Regions from separate parts of the Desulfonatronum parangueonense genome, predicted to be linked through region 2. Evidence: riboswitches for the same ligand, from Rfam matches in the RefSeq annotation. Region 2 holds a riboswitch; the other holds the start of a gene.
The links. A riboswitch is a leader RNA that binds a small molecule or an ion and turns the genes downstream of it on or off. The one in region 2 is predicted to bind cobalamin.

Region 1: linked by a shared signal. The riboswitch ahead of ACYQ15_RS02765 (sirohydrochlorin cobaltochelatase) and the one ahead of ACYQ15_RS21275 (anaerobic ribonucleoside-triphosphate reductase activating protein) in region 2 are both predicted to bind cobalamin.

The regions. Positions count from the first base shown of each region.
Region 1 covers NZ_BAAHXH010000003.1:509,284-516,792, reverse strand. Annotated here, with positions in the region: gene ACYQ15_RS02790 (CBS domain-containing protein) at 80-646, shown strand; gene ACYQ15_RS02785 (response regulator) at 839-2,062, shown strand; gene ACYQ15_RS02780 (FKBP-type peptidyl-prolyl cis-trans isomerase) at 2,379-2,804, opposite strand; gene ACYQ15_RS02775 (TraR/DksA family transcriptional regulator) at 2,986-3,321, opposite strand; gene ACYQ15_RS02770 (peptide chain release factor 3) at 3,327-4,922, opposite strand; cobalamin riboswitch at 5,366-5,583, shown strand; gene ACYQ15_RS02765 (sirohydrochlorin cobaltochelatase) at 5,704-6,726, shown strand; gene cbiM (cobalt transporter CbiM) at 6,713-7,339, shown strand; gene ACYQ15_RS02755 (Ig-like domain-containing protein) at 7,333-7,509, shown strand, end outside.
Region 2 covers NZ_BAAHXH010000003.1:4,740,295-4,747,803, reverse strand. Annotated here, with positions in the region: gene ACYQ15_RS21300 (S41 family peptidase) at 1-112, shown strand, start outside; gene ACYQ15_RS21295 (hypothetical protein) at 209-535, opposite strand; gene ACYQ15_RS21290 (divergent polysaccharide deacetylase family protein) at 642-1,805, shown strand; gene ACYQ15_RS21285 (cupin domain-containing protein) at 1,851-2,216, shown strand; gene ACYQ15_RS21280 (hypothetical protein) at 2,289-2,813, shown strand; cobalamin riboswitch at 2,917-3,105, shown strand; gene ACYQ15_RS21275 (anaerobic ribonucleoside-triphosphate reductase activating protein) at 3,163-3,813, shown strand; gene ACYQ15_RS21270 (ribonucleoside triphosphate reductase) at 3,807-5,876, shown strand; gene ACYQ15_RS21265 (ATP-binding protein) at 6,092-7,249, opposite strand.

The DNA of each region.
Region 1 (7,509 bases), 4.2 Mb from region 2:
CATAACTGTTACCAAGGACGAAGAAAATCAATTCAGAGCCAGATGCGAGACATCCGCATACGGCTCCTGGAGTATATGCATGGACTCAATGCCCACCATTCGTGAACTGACGTGTCCGATTGACGATTTTCCAAAAGTTTCAGAGCATACCTTTTTTTTCGACATCATCATGGCGCTGGAAAAGGCGCAATGGGATTTCAAGGCCAAAATCTCCAAGCAGACGGTACTCCTTGTGGAGGACAAAGATAAAAATATCGTCGGTAAAATTTCTCCCCGAGATGTCGTCCGCGCTTTGGAACCACAGTATGACAAGACCAACAGCTTCACCGACGACATCCGGTTTGGTCTTCCGCAGGTTGTTGAATCCAAGAGGAAAGACTATTTTCTTTGGCAAGAGCCTTTCGCCAATCTGTGTGACAAAGCCTGGAAAATTACGGCAAGCGACATGTACAGCAGGCCAAGGTCGACTCAATCGATTGATATTGACGAACGTATAGAAAACGCGTTTCACCTCTTCGTCACGACAAGTCACGAATATCTCTACGTTATTGAGAATGAACGTGTAGTTGGATTACTCAGATTTTTCGATCTCTATAAGATTATTTGCAAAAAAATCTACCAATGTGAAAGAAAGTCGTATTATTAACGATTATAACAATAATTTCTAAAAATTCATGCAAAAATTCACCTCCCTCCTGCCCCCCCCATTTTCCTTCCCGGCATGATGCCATCCTGCCGATATCAAGCGCAAACACAAAAAAAAATAACCTTACAAAATTGAACCCTTTTGCCTCGACAAAATTGGGAGTTTCATCAGCAGCATATCGCGAGGTCCCACATGCCCATCCTGACCATGTACAGCACCGCCTACTGCCAAGAACAGGAGGTGGCGTGCGTCGTTGCCGAGGCCCTCTCCCTGAAGGTCCTGGAGGATCGCCGGATCATCTCCGAAGCCGCTTCGACCTACGGAGTTTCGGAAAACAAGTTCTATCGCGCCTTGTTCGGCAAACCCTCCATGTTCAACGTCTACACCCGTGAGCGTGAACGTTGCGCATGTTTCTACAAGGCAGTGGTCGCCCGACATCTGCTCAGCGACGACCTACTGCTCCTGGGACTGGCCGGCACTCTGGTTCCCAAGACCATGACCCACGTGCTCAAGATCTGTCTGACCGCTGACGAGACGTTCCGGCTCCATACAGCCGCCAAATTCCACCATCTGGACCCCAAGGCCCTGGCCAAACTGATTGCCCAGGAGGATGAATCGCGAACTCGCTGGATCGACTTCCTGACACAAAAAAGCTCTGTGAGCACCTCACCCTGCGACATCCTGATTCCCATGGACGCATACTCAGTCCAGGACGCAGCGCACCTGATCCAAGACCGGGCTCGCCGCGCCGTGACTCTGGCTACTCTGGAATCCTCACAGTCAGCGAAGGATTTCGCCTTGGCCGCCAGGGTCGAGGCGGCCCTGGCCGTAAAGGGCCATTTGCTCCAGGTGGACGTAAAACTGGACCAAATCGAGTTGCACGTAGACAAGAACGTAGTCCGGCCGGGGAAACTGGAAGAGGAGCTGCGGGTCATCGTCCGCAACGAGATCGGTGAGGCTCCCCTGCAAATCAGAATGGGCCCGGACCTCTACCGGACGGACGTCTATCGCCCGTTCGATTTTGAAAACCCAGCCAAGGTGCTGGTGGTGGACGATGAACGGGATTTTGCCGTGACCTTGTCCGAACGGCTCAAAATGAGGGAGATGGGCGCGGCCGTGGTCACCAGCGGTGAGCAGGCGCTACGAGTAGTCGAGGAAGACGACCCCGAGGTAATCCTGTTGGACCTGAAAATGCCCGAGATTAATGGCATGGAATTGTTACACATGATTCGCCAAGGCCATCCTCATGTCCCGGTGATCATTCTCTCGGGCGCGGGGACGGAAAAGGACATCCAGACCTGCCTGAGCTACGGAGCTTTCGCCTGCTTACAAAAACCGTTGGATTTCAAGGAGTTGGTCGAAGTCATCCGCCGGGCATATGCCACACTGGACTCGTCCCGAGACACAAGCAATTAGGTACTCAGCAAAGTTCACATGAAATAAGGAACTGGTCCGGGTGCATTGATTTTGCGGTCTCGCATTTTTGACTGAGCCAGATTTCGTTCATCGAACCATTGCCGGACACCAAAAACAAAAATGTTGTTTATCCTTGCAATGATTCGATGTTACGAAGCCGACGAAGGAGTTTGAGAGGCCAGAAAATCAAGGTAAGCCGGACCTCAGTTGAGTAGTTACGACGTGGATACAAAAAAACCGCCCCCGGAACCTCACGCAGGGGACGGTTTTTTTTGGCAACCGAAAATGACCGCCATCGCATATGTTCAAGTCACGATCAGGCCACCTCGACCACTTCCAGATCAAAAGTGAGATTTTCACCGGCCAGGGGATGGTTGGCGTCCAGAGTGATGGTCGTATCCGTGAGTTCGGCCACCGTAACCACCGTGGCCTGACCGTCCTGACTGACCTGCAACTGCTGACCGACTTCGGGCTGAATGTGATCCGGCAGCTGAGCCCGTTCCACGGAGAACAACAACTCTTCCTGCCGGGTTCCGTAGGCGTCTTCCGCGGGGATGGTCACGGTCTTCTTGTCGCCGACCTGCATTCCGGTCACGGCTTTCTCGAAACCGGAGATCAACTGCCCCTGACCAAGGGTGAACTCCAGCGGATCACGATCCGCGGAACTGTCGAAAACCTGTCCGTTGTCCAGCCGCCCTGTATAATGCACCTTGACGTTGTTGCCGGTTTGTGCCTGTGTCATAAGACCTCCACAAGTTAGGGTGAAAATGGTCGCGGCCGGGATAAAATTCCCGGCCGTCCACCAATTATAACCATGTCCAGCGATGAGGAAAGGGGTTGCCCCATCTCATGTCTGTCCATGGATAGTCACGCTGAAACAGATATAATCAGCCGACGCCGGCCAAAGCCCATGGACCAGGAAGCTATTCGGCGCAATGCACGCACAGTACTGCCTCGGGCATGGCCAGAAGGCGAGCCGGGGCAATGGATTCTCCGCATTCGGCGCAGCAGCCGAAATCCTCGTCTTGGATTCTGGCCAAGGCCCGTTCCAGGCGCGCCAGACGGCTTTTGGCTTTTCCCAGAGCATTGATGGCAATGCTTTGGTTGGCCAGGGAATCCATGCGTGACAGCCTGCCCACGGCCTGCTGGTCCAGATCCACGGTTTGGGCCCGCTCCTCCAGGTCCTTCAACTGGCCTTGAATGGCGGAGGTTTCTTCCCGCAGGCGGGCTTCAAGCACCCTTCTGTTCTCCTGATCCATACGGCCTACTTGTGCTCCTTGATCGTCTGAAGGACGATGTCGTCGTACGTCTCCAGCAACCGTTCCAGGCGCCAGGGGTTGGAAACCAGGTAGACCATGTCGCCGTCAATGTCCGTGGCAATGTCCCGGCCGTTCTCGGCGATGAACTTCTTGGCGTCCCGACCGCCCACGATCCAGCGGGTGCCGGAAATGTCCACGGGTTCGTACCCGGCGTCCACGTTGTATTCGTCCTTGAGCCGGGCCATGGTGATCTCGAACTGCAGCGGACCCACCGCGCCCAGGAGGTAGTCGTTGGTGCGCAGCGGACGGAAAACCTGAACCGCCCCCTCTTCGCAGAGCTGCAAAAGTCCCTTTTCCAACTGCTTGGCCCGCATGGGATCCCGCAGGCGGACCCGGCGGAAATGCTCCGGCGCGAAGCTCGGGATGCCGGTGAACTTCAGCGGTTCCTTGATGGAGAAGGTGTCCCCGATCTTGATGGTGCCGTGGTTGTGGATGCCGATGATGTCCCCGGGCCAGGCTTCCTCCACCCCGCTGCGGTCATGGGCCATGAAAATGGTGGCGTTGGCGATCTGCATGTCCTTGCCGATCCGGTGGTGCCGCACCCGCATGCCCTTCTGGAACTGCCCGGAAACGATGCGCAGGAAGGCGATCCTGTCCCGGTGGGCCGGATCCATGTTCGCCTGGATCTTGAAGACCACTCCGGAAAAGTCCGGCTCCAGCGGCGAAACCAGCCGGTTTCCCTTGGAGGTTTCAGCCTGACGGGCCTGGGGCGGCGGGGCCAGTTCCACAAACGTGTCCAGCAATTCCTGAACCCCGAAGTTGTTGATGGCGCTGCCGAAAAACACCGGTGTCTGTTTCGCGGCCAGATAGCGCTGCAGGTCGAAGGGATGCCCGGCTCCGGCCAGCAGTTCCGCATCCTGGCGCAGATCCGCTGCGTCTCGGCCCAGCAGTTCGTCCAGTTGCGGATCGTCCAGGCCCTTGACATGCGCCACGTCCGTGGGCCGGGTGGATTTCTGTCCGTCGGGCACGAAAAAACGCAGTTCATCTCCGCGCAGGTCATAGACTCCCTTGAATCCCTTGCCCATGCCCACGGGCCAGGTCAGCGGCGCGCACTCGATCCCCAGATTGGTCTCGATGTCGTCCAGCAGTTCAATGGGCTCCAGCCCGTCCCGGTCCAGCTTGTTGATGAAGGTCATGATCGGCGTGTTGCGCATCCGGCAGACCTCCATCAGCTTCCGGGTCTGCACTTCGACGCCCTTGGCGCTGTCGATGACCATGAGCACGGAATCCACGGCCGTGAGCACGCGGTAGGTGTCCTCGGAGAAGTCCTGGTGGCCGGGGGTATCCAGGAGATTGATCTCATGCCCCTTGTAGTCGAACTTCATCACCGAGGAGGTCACGGAAATGCCCCGCTCCCGCTCCACGGCCATCCAGTCGGACGTGGCGCTGCGGGAACTCTTCTTGGCTTTCACCGCCCCGGCAAGATGAATGGCTCCTCCAAACAGGAGCAGCTTTTCCGTAAGCGTGGTCTTCCCGGCGTCCGGGTGGCTGATGATCGCGAACGTCCGCCGACGTTCGACTTCTTTTTGTAATTTGTTCATGTTCGTTGAGGGAAAATTGTGAATCGTAAACTGTCAAAAAAGAAAACCTCGCCGCCCTTCGGCACAATCCGATGGCGGCAAGGCAGAAGATGGCAAGAAGAATGAATCAGGGATGCACTGGAGATCCTTGGCTGGCAAAACATGCAAATTAGCGTTATTTTCCTCCAAGGGTCAAGTTCCCCACTTGCAACAGTCAATTCTCGCTTCAATCGAAATGGCAATCGAAAACGCAATCGAACCATTCAGACGCTTTTCCCGGTACCAACGAACAGGGCAATTACGTACCGCACTGGGGTGCGCCGGTCCCAGGGATTCTGAATCACCGTTCACACGAATGCCAACGCGATTGCGATTGCGATTACGATTTCGATTTCGACTGGGACTGAGGCTGAGAGAGGAATGGAGGTATCTGGGATTTGACTCCAAAACAATCCAGAGATACGAAGCATCCAAGACATGCTGGTGTCTCCGCTTTGGAGATGAAAAGGGAATCCGGTGCAAAGCCGGAGCGGACCCGCCGCTGTAATTCCAGGCCGCCAAACAACGAATCGTCGTTTCATTTTCGTCCACCCCGTCTTCCGGTGCAGACCGGGCGAACGGGAAACGACGAAAGGCCCATGCCCTGGAAAGCCAGAAGACCTGCCTGCATGAAGCCCCGAGGCAACGGGTGTTTGCCGTTGAGGGGATGTCCCGCCACGCTCCTGCTTATGGTCCCGCGCCGAGACTCCTGCTCATCTTTTCGATTCCTCTCGATCCACTTTACTCCACCGGAGAGTTTTTGATGCATTTCGATCCCCACGCCCCCGCCCATGGCGGCCACGGTCACGGTTGCGAACTCGGCTGCAACCACGAATGCCATGGCCACGGGCATCCGCATGACCACCATGACGACCACGGCCATAATCACAGTCACGACCATGATCATGGCCACCACCACGGTCCCGAGGCCCCGTGCGGCCCCAAACGTCCGGGCATTCTGCTGGCCACCTTCGGCACCACCATCATTCCGGCGCGCAAGGCCTACGACAGCTTCGAGGCCCGGGTTCGGGCCCGTTATCCGGACATCCCAATTGCCTGGGCATTCACGGCCCACAAGGTCCGCCGCAAACTGGCGGCCCGCGGCCTGCCCCACGATTGTGTGGCCGTGGCCCTGAGCCGACTGCACGACAGCGGGGTGACCCATCTGGCGGTGCAGTCGCTGCATACAATTCCCGGGGTGGAGTATTTCTGGACCCATAGCCTGGCCAAGGCCTACGAACATCCCCGTAAAGGATTTCACCAGGTCCGGGTCGGAACGCCGATGCTCAACGAGGACGCCGACCTGCTCCGGGCCGCGGCCGCGCTGCCGGAGTTCATCCCCGCCCGGCGCAAGCCGGATGAGGCCGTGATTCTTGTCGGCCACGGCACCTATCATCATGGCCAGCGGCGCTACCTGGACTTTCTGGCGCAAATCCAGGAGCAGCACCCTCTGCTGTTCATGGGCCTGCTGATGGGAGAACCCGGCATTGACGCCATCATCGCCCAGCTCCGGCAGACTCGCGTGTCCACGGTCTGGCTGCTGCCCTTCATGACCGTTTCCGGCTACCATGTCCGCAAGGACATGTTCGGCGACCATTCCAGCTCCTGGAGCAACCAGCTTCGCTCCGCCGGTTTCGATGTCCGCGAACATCTTCCCGGAACCATCGAATGTCCGAATTTCCAGTCCATCTGGCTGGACCACCTGGATATCGCAGTGTCCGAACTGGATCTGGGCGATCATGCCGGCTGCCCCGTTACTCAGGGCAAAAAACATGCACATTGCTGAAGGAATACTTTCCGCTCCGGTCCTCGCCCTGGGCGCGGCCACGACCGTTACCGGCCTCTGGATCGGTCTGCGCCGGCTGGACGAACAGCGCCTGATCATGGCCGCGGCCCTGGCCGCGGTCTTCTTCATCGGCTCCCTGATCCACGTTCCCCTGGGGCCGGGCAGCGTGCACCTGCTGCTCAACGGGCTGGCCGGGCTGCTCCTGGGCTGGGCCGCGTTTCCGGTGATTTTCACCGGCCTTCTGCTCCAGGCCCTGCTCTTCCAGTTCGGCGGCCTGTTGGTCCTGGGCGTGAACACTTGCACCGTGGCTCTGCCAGCCATCCTGTGCGGTCTGGCCTTGCGCGGATGCCTGGCCCGGGGCGGCTCATTTGCTCTGGCCGCGAGCTTCACTGCCGGAACCGGCGCCGTCCTCGGCACCGCCCTGCTGACGGGTGCAGCCCTGACGTTGACGGATCAAGGGTTCCTCACCGCGGCGAAACTTGTCGTGCTCGCCCATCTTCCGCTTGCGGCCATCGAGGGAACCATGACCATGTTCGTCGTCGCGCTTCTCGGCCGAACCAGGCCGGACCTGCTGACCACGCCCGCGCATTCCGCCGGAGATCTGCCATGCTGACCCGCTTTCTGATCCTGATTTTCCTGCTGCTGGGAACCGCAAACCCATGCCTTGGCCACAAGCTGCTGCTCATCGCCTGGGTCCAGGGCGACCGGCTCATGGCCGAAGCGGCCTTCGGCACGGGGCAGTATGCCTCGAAAATGCAGATCATCGTCGACGATGCGGTGAGC
Region 2 (7,509 bases):
CGAGCTTGATGCTCCGAAAACCCAGGTCCAGGAAATGTTGGAACGGGACAATCAGTTGCGGATGGCCCTGGAAATGGTCAAGGCCATGCCGAGGTTGAAAGCATTGCGGTAATCCGTTCCAGGGGTCCCCTGAGTATGCCCTATTCCCAAACGCCCTCACGCGGTTGAAACTGAAGATCACGAAACGGTAGATCATACGGATACGTGGTTAGGCAATGACCGGCAAGACAACGAAGAAGAATGCAAAATCGCCTTCACGCTCAACTGCCGCGGGCGCAAAGGGTACGGGCAGGGGAACGGCCAAGGGAAAAAAAACCGCTTCCAAGAAGGTGAGCAAGTCCGGAAGAAAGCGCTCAACAAAGGGCTTTTCCAGAATATGGTTGGCCCTGCTTGCTTTTGCTACCGGTTTGACGGCCATAACCATGGTCTGGGCATTAAACCTGTCGCCTTTGGAAAGCCTTGCTCCCACCATGGTTTCTGCGCCGAAACCGGCGGCCCCCGTGTCCTCGTCGCCGGCGGCAACCCGGACGGCCACCGCTCCAGATACGCCCGTCAGCCGACCCTCCGGGGCAACACCAGTCGCGGCCCCCGCTCCAGCTCCTTCATCAGCCTCTCAGGCTCCTCGGGCTCCTGGCCCCGAAGTGGCCAAGCTGGCTCCACCGCCCGCCGGTTCCAGCCAGGTACGGGCCAAGATCGCTCCCGAACCGTCGGCCGCTGCTTCTTCGCGACACCAGGGCCGGGTTTATGAAGTTTTCGACAGCGAAGTCCTGGAGCAGCAGATCAAGGAAGTCGATCTGGCACTGGTCCAGACCATCATGGCCCTGAATCTGGATCCCCGTGAGGTTCGCCATCTGGATATCCAGATGAAAACCCGAAACGACCAGAAGTACCATACCCAATCCCTTTCCATCAGCCTCAACCAGGAAGCTCAGGTCTTTGTGCGGGCTCTCGACCGGAATCTGGATTCCTGGGTGGATAATGCCAAACTGGAGCTGGTGCGCACGGATGCCCGGAAACAGGAGTGGCGCATCACCTTGATGAATCTGCCCACCCACACCCTGTTTCTGGAGGAGAACAGCCGCAAGCCTCCGCCGCCGCCAAGGCCCGCCCAGCCAGGAACTGGCCCGCGCCTGGTGGTGATCATTGACGACCTGGGCGAGAGCGTGCAGCAGGCCAGGGAACTGGCCGCCCTGTCCTTCCCGGTCACCTTCGCCATCCTGCCGTACAGTTCCGAAACCAGGGAGGTGGCCCGCATCGGCGCTGCCGCGGGCAGGGACATCCTGCTGCACCAGCCCATGGAGCCCCTGGATTATCCACACCGGGCGGACCCCGGTCCCGGCGCCCTCTTCGTGGGCATGTCCGAGGAACAGATCATTTCAATCATGAGAACCAACCTTGCGCAGGTTCCCCAGGCCATCGGCGTGAACAACCACATGGGTTCGCGGTTCACCGCCGATGATCTGGGCATGGCCACCGTGCTCCGGGAACTGCAACACCGCAATCTGTTCTTTCTGGACAGCCTGACCACGGGCAACTCCGTCGTTGAAAAGCAGGCCCGAAAAATCGGCCTGGCGAATCTCCGGCGCCACATATTTCTGGACAATATTCCGAACGTTCAGGCGATCCTCTTTCAGCTCCGCAAGGCCGAGCAACTGGCGCATTCCACGGGCAAGGCCATTGCCATCGGGCACCCCTACCCGGAAACGCTGGAAGCCCTGAAAATATGGGAAAAGGAACGGGATGCCCGGGTGAACGTTGTTTCGTTGCGTTCGCTGGTTTCACAGCAGGCCCTGGCCGTTCGATGATGATATCCAGTTCGATAATCGACCAACAACCGCCATTGGCCACGCATGTCTTCAAATCTTTTCAGCATTCCGGAACCCCAGTCCGATGAAGAGGTCTTCGAGCTGCTTGCTGAAGGCCGGGAACTGCGGATCGAGCGAATCGTTTCCAGAGGCCAAGCCTCTCCGCATGGGTTCTGGTACGATCAGGAACTGGACGAATGGGTGGCCTTGCTGCAGGGAGAGGCCCAAGTCCGCTTTGAAAACGGGATCACCCGCCGGCTTCAGGCCGGCGACTGGCTGTTCCTTCCCGCGCGACTGCGCCACAGAGTGGAGAGCACCAGCAGCAATCCGCCTTGCATCTGGCTGGCCGTGCATGGACGTTTTTCGGAACAGGCGCGTGCCGCGTCACACGAGGGGAATCATGAAATTTGACCGTACCGGCCATCACCAAGCCCGCCAAGCCTATCAGGCTCGTTAAGGCCGCGACGAGGAGAAAGTTTAATCATGCGCCGATCATATTGCTTCGCAGTCATCATGGGCATCTTCCTGCTGGCGGGATGCTCCTATTCCAGTGTCGGTCATCTTCAGCGACAGCCGTGGATATTAAACTCCCCGCAGCAGCTGGAGATGCGGTTCTGGAAATTCACCTACACCGCGCAACTCGCCCAAGGACAATACACTCTCGTGGGCAAGGCTGAACCGGTTCTGGAGAATCTTCCTTCCGATCTGCACTGGATCGAGGATCTTTGGCTGGCCGTGTATCTCAGCGACGACCAGGGACGAGTCCTGGCTCAGGACCTGACCATTTTTACCGGTCTGCCCTTGGATTCCGGGAAAGGAATCCAGTTCGCCTTCGCGTTGCGGCCGGACCAGCTCGCCCGGTCTTCTTCCTTGCAGGTGACCTTCGGCTACAACATGACGCTGACCCCGCACGAACACTACACCCTGGAGGAACTGCCCGCAAAACAGCGTTCCGGTGAGCGAACACGAGTTTTTTTCGCTCATGAAGGCGCCCTGACCAAGATCTGAACTTTTTCCGCCATGGACATCCCGAATCTTTACTTCTAACAAGTTCAGCCTGCCGTAACGCTTCTTGCTGCACGACGGCGAGAGCAAAACCGGCAACATGCTTCCGTATTCATTTTCTTCAGGTCGCCCGTGAGGCGCCAAGAGGGAACCCGGTGTGATTCCGGGACGGTCCCGCCGCTGTAAATCCCATGCAACCCGTCCGGCGTTGCGATTGCCACTGGAACCGTGTTCCGGGAAGGCGTGCCGTAACGGGGGGATGAGTCAGAAGACCTGCCTGAAGAGCATTTTTCGCCCCGCACGCGGATGCCGGGAGCGATCATTCACCTGAGCTGACCAGCTCGCTGATTCTATGCAGGAACACGGTTCCCCCTGGTCCAGGCTGTGCGGTCTGGAGCCCATGAGTTTGTGCGATTGGCCCGGTCGCGTCAGCGCCGTGCTTTTTCTGGGAGGCTGCGACCTGCGCTGCCCCACCTGCCATAATTTCCAGCTAGCCTGGGAAATCCGGAACACCCCTTGCCTGCCCCGCTCCCAGGTCATCGATTTCCTCCAGAAACGATCTTCCTGGCTTGACGGACTGGTCGTGACCGGCGGCGAAGCCGCCTTGTCCGCGGATCTGCCGGAATGGCTGGCCGAAATTCGAACGCATCTCGGCTTGCCGATCAAGCTGGATACCAATGGCATGCATCCTGCTGTAATTGAACGGGCTCTAACCGCCGAAGCAGTCGATCTGGTGGCCGTGGACATCAAGGGGCCATGGACGAAATATCCGCTGCTGACCGGGAATCGGGCAACCCCGGCACAGGCAAAAGTCAATCTGTCGCAAATTTTTGATTTGGCTCAAAAGCGTCCCGGAGCGTTTCAGTTCCGGACCACCCTGGTGCCGCAGCTGACACAGGACGACCTGGACGCGATGCAACGCCTTCCACCTCCAGGATTTGTGTTGCAAACGCAACATTTCAGTACCCCCCGCAACAGTTTTCGAGAGGAGATGACATGCTGACCCATATTTGCAAACGTGATGGCCGGACGGAAACATGGGCCGTGGACAGAATTGCCGCGGCCATATTCAAGGCGCTGAAAGCCTGTGGAATCCAGGACGCGCTTCTGGCCGACCGATTGGCCCGCAATGTGGAAAAGCGGCTTTTGGAGGCAGGTCTTGTGGTTCCGGACCAGGAACAGGTCCAGGACCAGGTTGAGGCGGCCCTGATGCAGTCGCGGCTGTTCGACGTGGCCAAGCGCTATATTCTGTATCGGGAGAAACGCCGCCAGATCCGGGAACAGAAGGCCGCGTTCCTGGACATCACGGAAACCATCGACGCCTACGTGAACAAGTCAGACTGGCGTGTTGCTGAAAACGCGAACATGTCCCACTCCTTTCAGGGGCTGATGCTGCACCTCTCCGGCACGGTCCAGGCCCGATACGCCCTGGAAAAGTATCCCATGGAAGTCCGTCAGGCCCATGAACACGGCTACTTCCACATCCACGACCTGTCCTTCGGCCTGGCCGGGTATTGCGCCGGCTGGAGTCTGCGCGACCTGCTTCTGGAAGGATTCAACCTCGAAGGCCGCTCATCCGCCGGCCCGCCAAGACATTTTGATTCCGCAATGGGCCAGATGGTCAACTTCCTGGGCACCCTGCAGAACGAGTGGGCCGGGGCCCAGGCCTTCAACAACGTGGACACCTACCTGGCGCCCTTCATTCGCCACGATAACCTGGACTATTCCCAGGTCCGGCAGGCCGTGCAGAAATTCGTGTTCAACCTGAACACCACGTCCCGCTGGGGAGGACAGAGCCCGTTCACCAACCTGAGCTTCGACCTCGTCGCACCCAGCCACCTGGCCTCGGAAGCCGTGATCATCGGCGGAAAACTTGACGAGAACCTGACATACGGTGATTTTCCCGAGGAAATGGAAATGATCAACCGGGCCTTTTTGGAAGTCATGCTCCAGGGCGACTACCACGGCCGCATTTTCTCCTTCCCCATCCCCACGTACAACGTGACCAAGGACTTTCCCTGGGAGACGCAAGTCGGGCGACTGCTGCTGCAATTGACCGCCAAATACGGCGTCCCCTACTTCCAGAACTTCATCAATTCGGACTTCAAGCCCGAGGACGTGCGTTCCATGTGCTGCCGGCTGCAAATGGACTTGCGCGAACTGCGCAAGAAGGTCGGCGGGCTTTTCGGGGCCGGCGACCTGACCGGCTCCATCGGCGTGGTGACCCTGAACCTGCCCAAACTGGCCTTCCTGGCCCACGACGAGGAAGACTTTTTGGATCTGATCACCGAATACGCCGAACTGGCCAGGGAAAGCCTGGAGTTCAAGCGCAAGCTGATCAACGACAACCTGGAACGGGGCATGTTCCCCTTCACCAGGCGCTACCTCAAGAACGGCTTTCGGGGCCATTTCTCCACCATCGGGCTGATCGGCGGCCATGAAGCCTGCCTCAACCTGCTGGGCAAGGGCATTGAATCCCCGAACGGCATCCGCCTGATGCGCAAGATCCTGTTCCACCTCCAGGAACTGACCCGGCGTTTCCAGGAAGAGACCGGCAATCTCTACAACCTGGAAGCCACTCCGGCGGAAGGTGTCAGTTATCGTCTGGCCAAGCTGGACAAGGCCCTGTACGCCGGCATCAAGGCCTCGGGCAACGGCGTTCCCTATTACACCAATTCCACGGCCCTGCCCGTTGATCTCGGGCTGGACGTCTTCACCGCCCTGGAGCACCAGAACCAGCTCCAGACCCTCTATACCGGCGGCACGGTCTTCCATACCTTCCTGGGAGAATCCGTGGCTGATCCGGACTCCCTGAAGGCATTCCTGATCAAGGCCATGTCGCTGACGAAACTCCCCTACATCTCCATCACCCCGACCTTTTCCGTGTGCAAGGACCATGGCTACCTCTCCGGCGAACACCCCGCCTGCCCACAATGCAGCCAACCGGCGGAAGTCTACACCCGTGTCGTGGGCTACTACCGCCCGGTCCAGATGTGGAACCGCGGCAAACAGGCCGAGTATGCGGAGCGCAAGGTGTTCGCAGGATTGTCCGCGGATGCCTGCTGAAGGATTAAAAAAAGGCCCTGTTCGTTTGAACAGGGCTTTGATCTTTTAATTACTTACAAGCCGCCGCAAGCAGGAAGGTCGTGGATCTCCAGGAAGTCATGGAAGGCCGGAAGAACTGGAATCCCTGTTCCGGCTATCAGTTATCTGTAATCAGGAAAATCAGATACCTGGCCGTTCACTGACCAAAGTCATTGGATATGGCCAATAATCCACGATCACTCGCCCCCGCCGTCCACTGGACAGAGCAATTCGGGCAAGCCGGACAGGGCCTGTTCCAGAGGGATGACCTCGATTTCATCCAAATAGCGCCTCTCGCGTCCTCCGTAAAAAACATAGGCTTTGGCCATTGGATAGTCATGAAGAAACGCCCGAAGGCCGCGGATGTCTTTTGGTCTGATGGTCGCGGTGCGCTTGACCTCAATGGCGATCAATCCCTTTTCGCCGTACAGCACGAAGTCCACTTCCTGCTTTTCCGCCGTCCGCCAGTAATACAAGCCGAAGCCTAAACGCAGATTGTCGTTTACCGCTCGCAGCTCTTGAAAAATCAAGGTCTCAAAAGCCGCGCCATCGATTTCTTCGGGCCGGTCCAGCGGCCCTTTTGGTCGAAGCGCCCTGAACACTCCGGCGTCGAACAGGAAGAATTTCGGATGAGCAGTCATGCGGCGCTTGGCTTTTTTGGTGAATACGGGCAAACGCCAAGCCAGCAGGAGATCCTCCAGGATATGGAAATACTCCTCGACCACCTTACGGTTGACCTCGCATTCCCGTGCCACTTCGGAGATGTTCAGAACACTAGCCTGGGACAGGCTGGCAGCTTCAAGGAATCGAGTGAACGCTTGGAGATTGCGGACCAAGCCTTCCTGCTGGACCTCCTCACGCAGATAGGTGTGAACATAACCAGCCAGATAATCAGCTGGGTCCTCCTCGGTGCAGGCCGATGGTAGGTGTCCGTGCGCCAGGGAACGGTCCAAGGAGAAATCCGAGCCCAACTCCACTGCGGTAAGCGGGTGCATGGCTCTGGTCACTGCCCGGCCGGCCAGCAGATTGACGCCACTGCCCCGCAGTTTGCGGGCGCTGGAGCCGGTCAGTACAAAGTTCAAGCCCCGATTTTCAATAAGCCTGTGGACCGTGTTCAGCAGTTCCGGCACCCGCTGAATCTCGTCCACGACCACCCAGTCGCTAAAGCCCGGTGGGATCAGTTCTTCTAACCGGTGCGGCGAAGCCAGCAAGGAAGTGTAAGACCGAGAGTCCAGAAGGTCGACGTACACGGCCCCAGGAAAGACTGACCGGACCCAGGTGGATTTGCCCGTCCCTCGAGGGCCAAACAGGAAAAAACTTTTCTGCTCTGGCGGTTGAATTATTCTGGCATACATAACTCCATTTTACAGGCATAAATGGCGTTGTCAATGCAAATACCCTGGCCACATTACTTATAGCACCTCACTGCAAAACTGCCGATGGCAGGATGTCCAAGATTGGAGTCTTATCGGACGTTCTTCCTGAGGTTCATTTCACGGGTGATGAACTGGTGTATGCCCTTAATGCTGATCCAGACCCGAACAGGGGAGGAGGCTGAGTCTGTTCGAGCCGTCTCCGGAAGAACGGGCGAAGAGCAAGGACCTATGAGTCATTA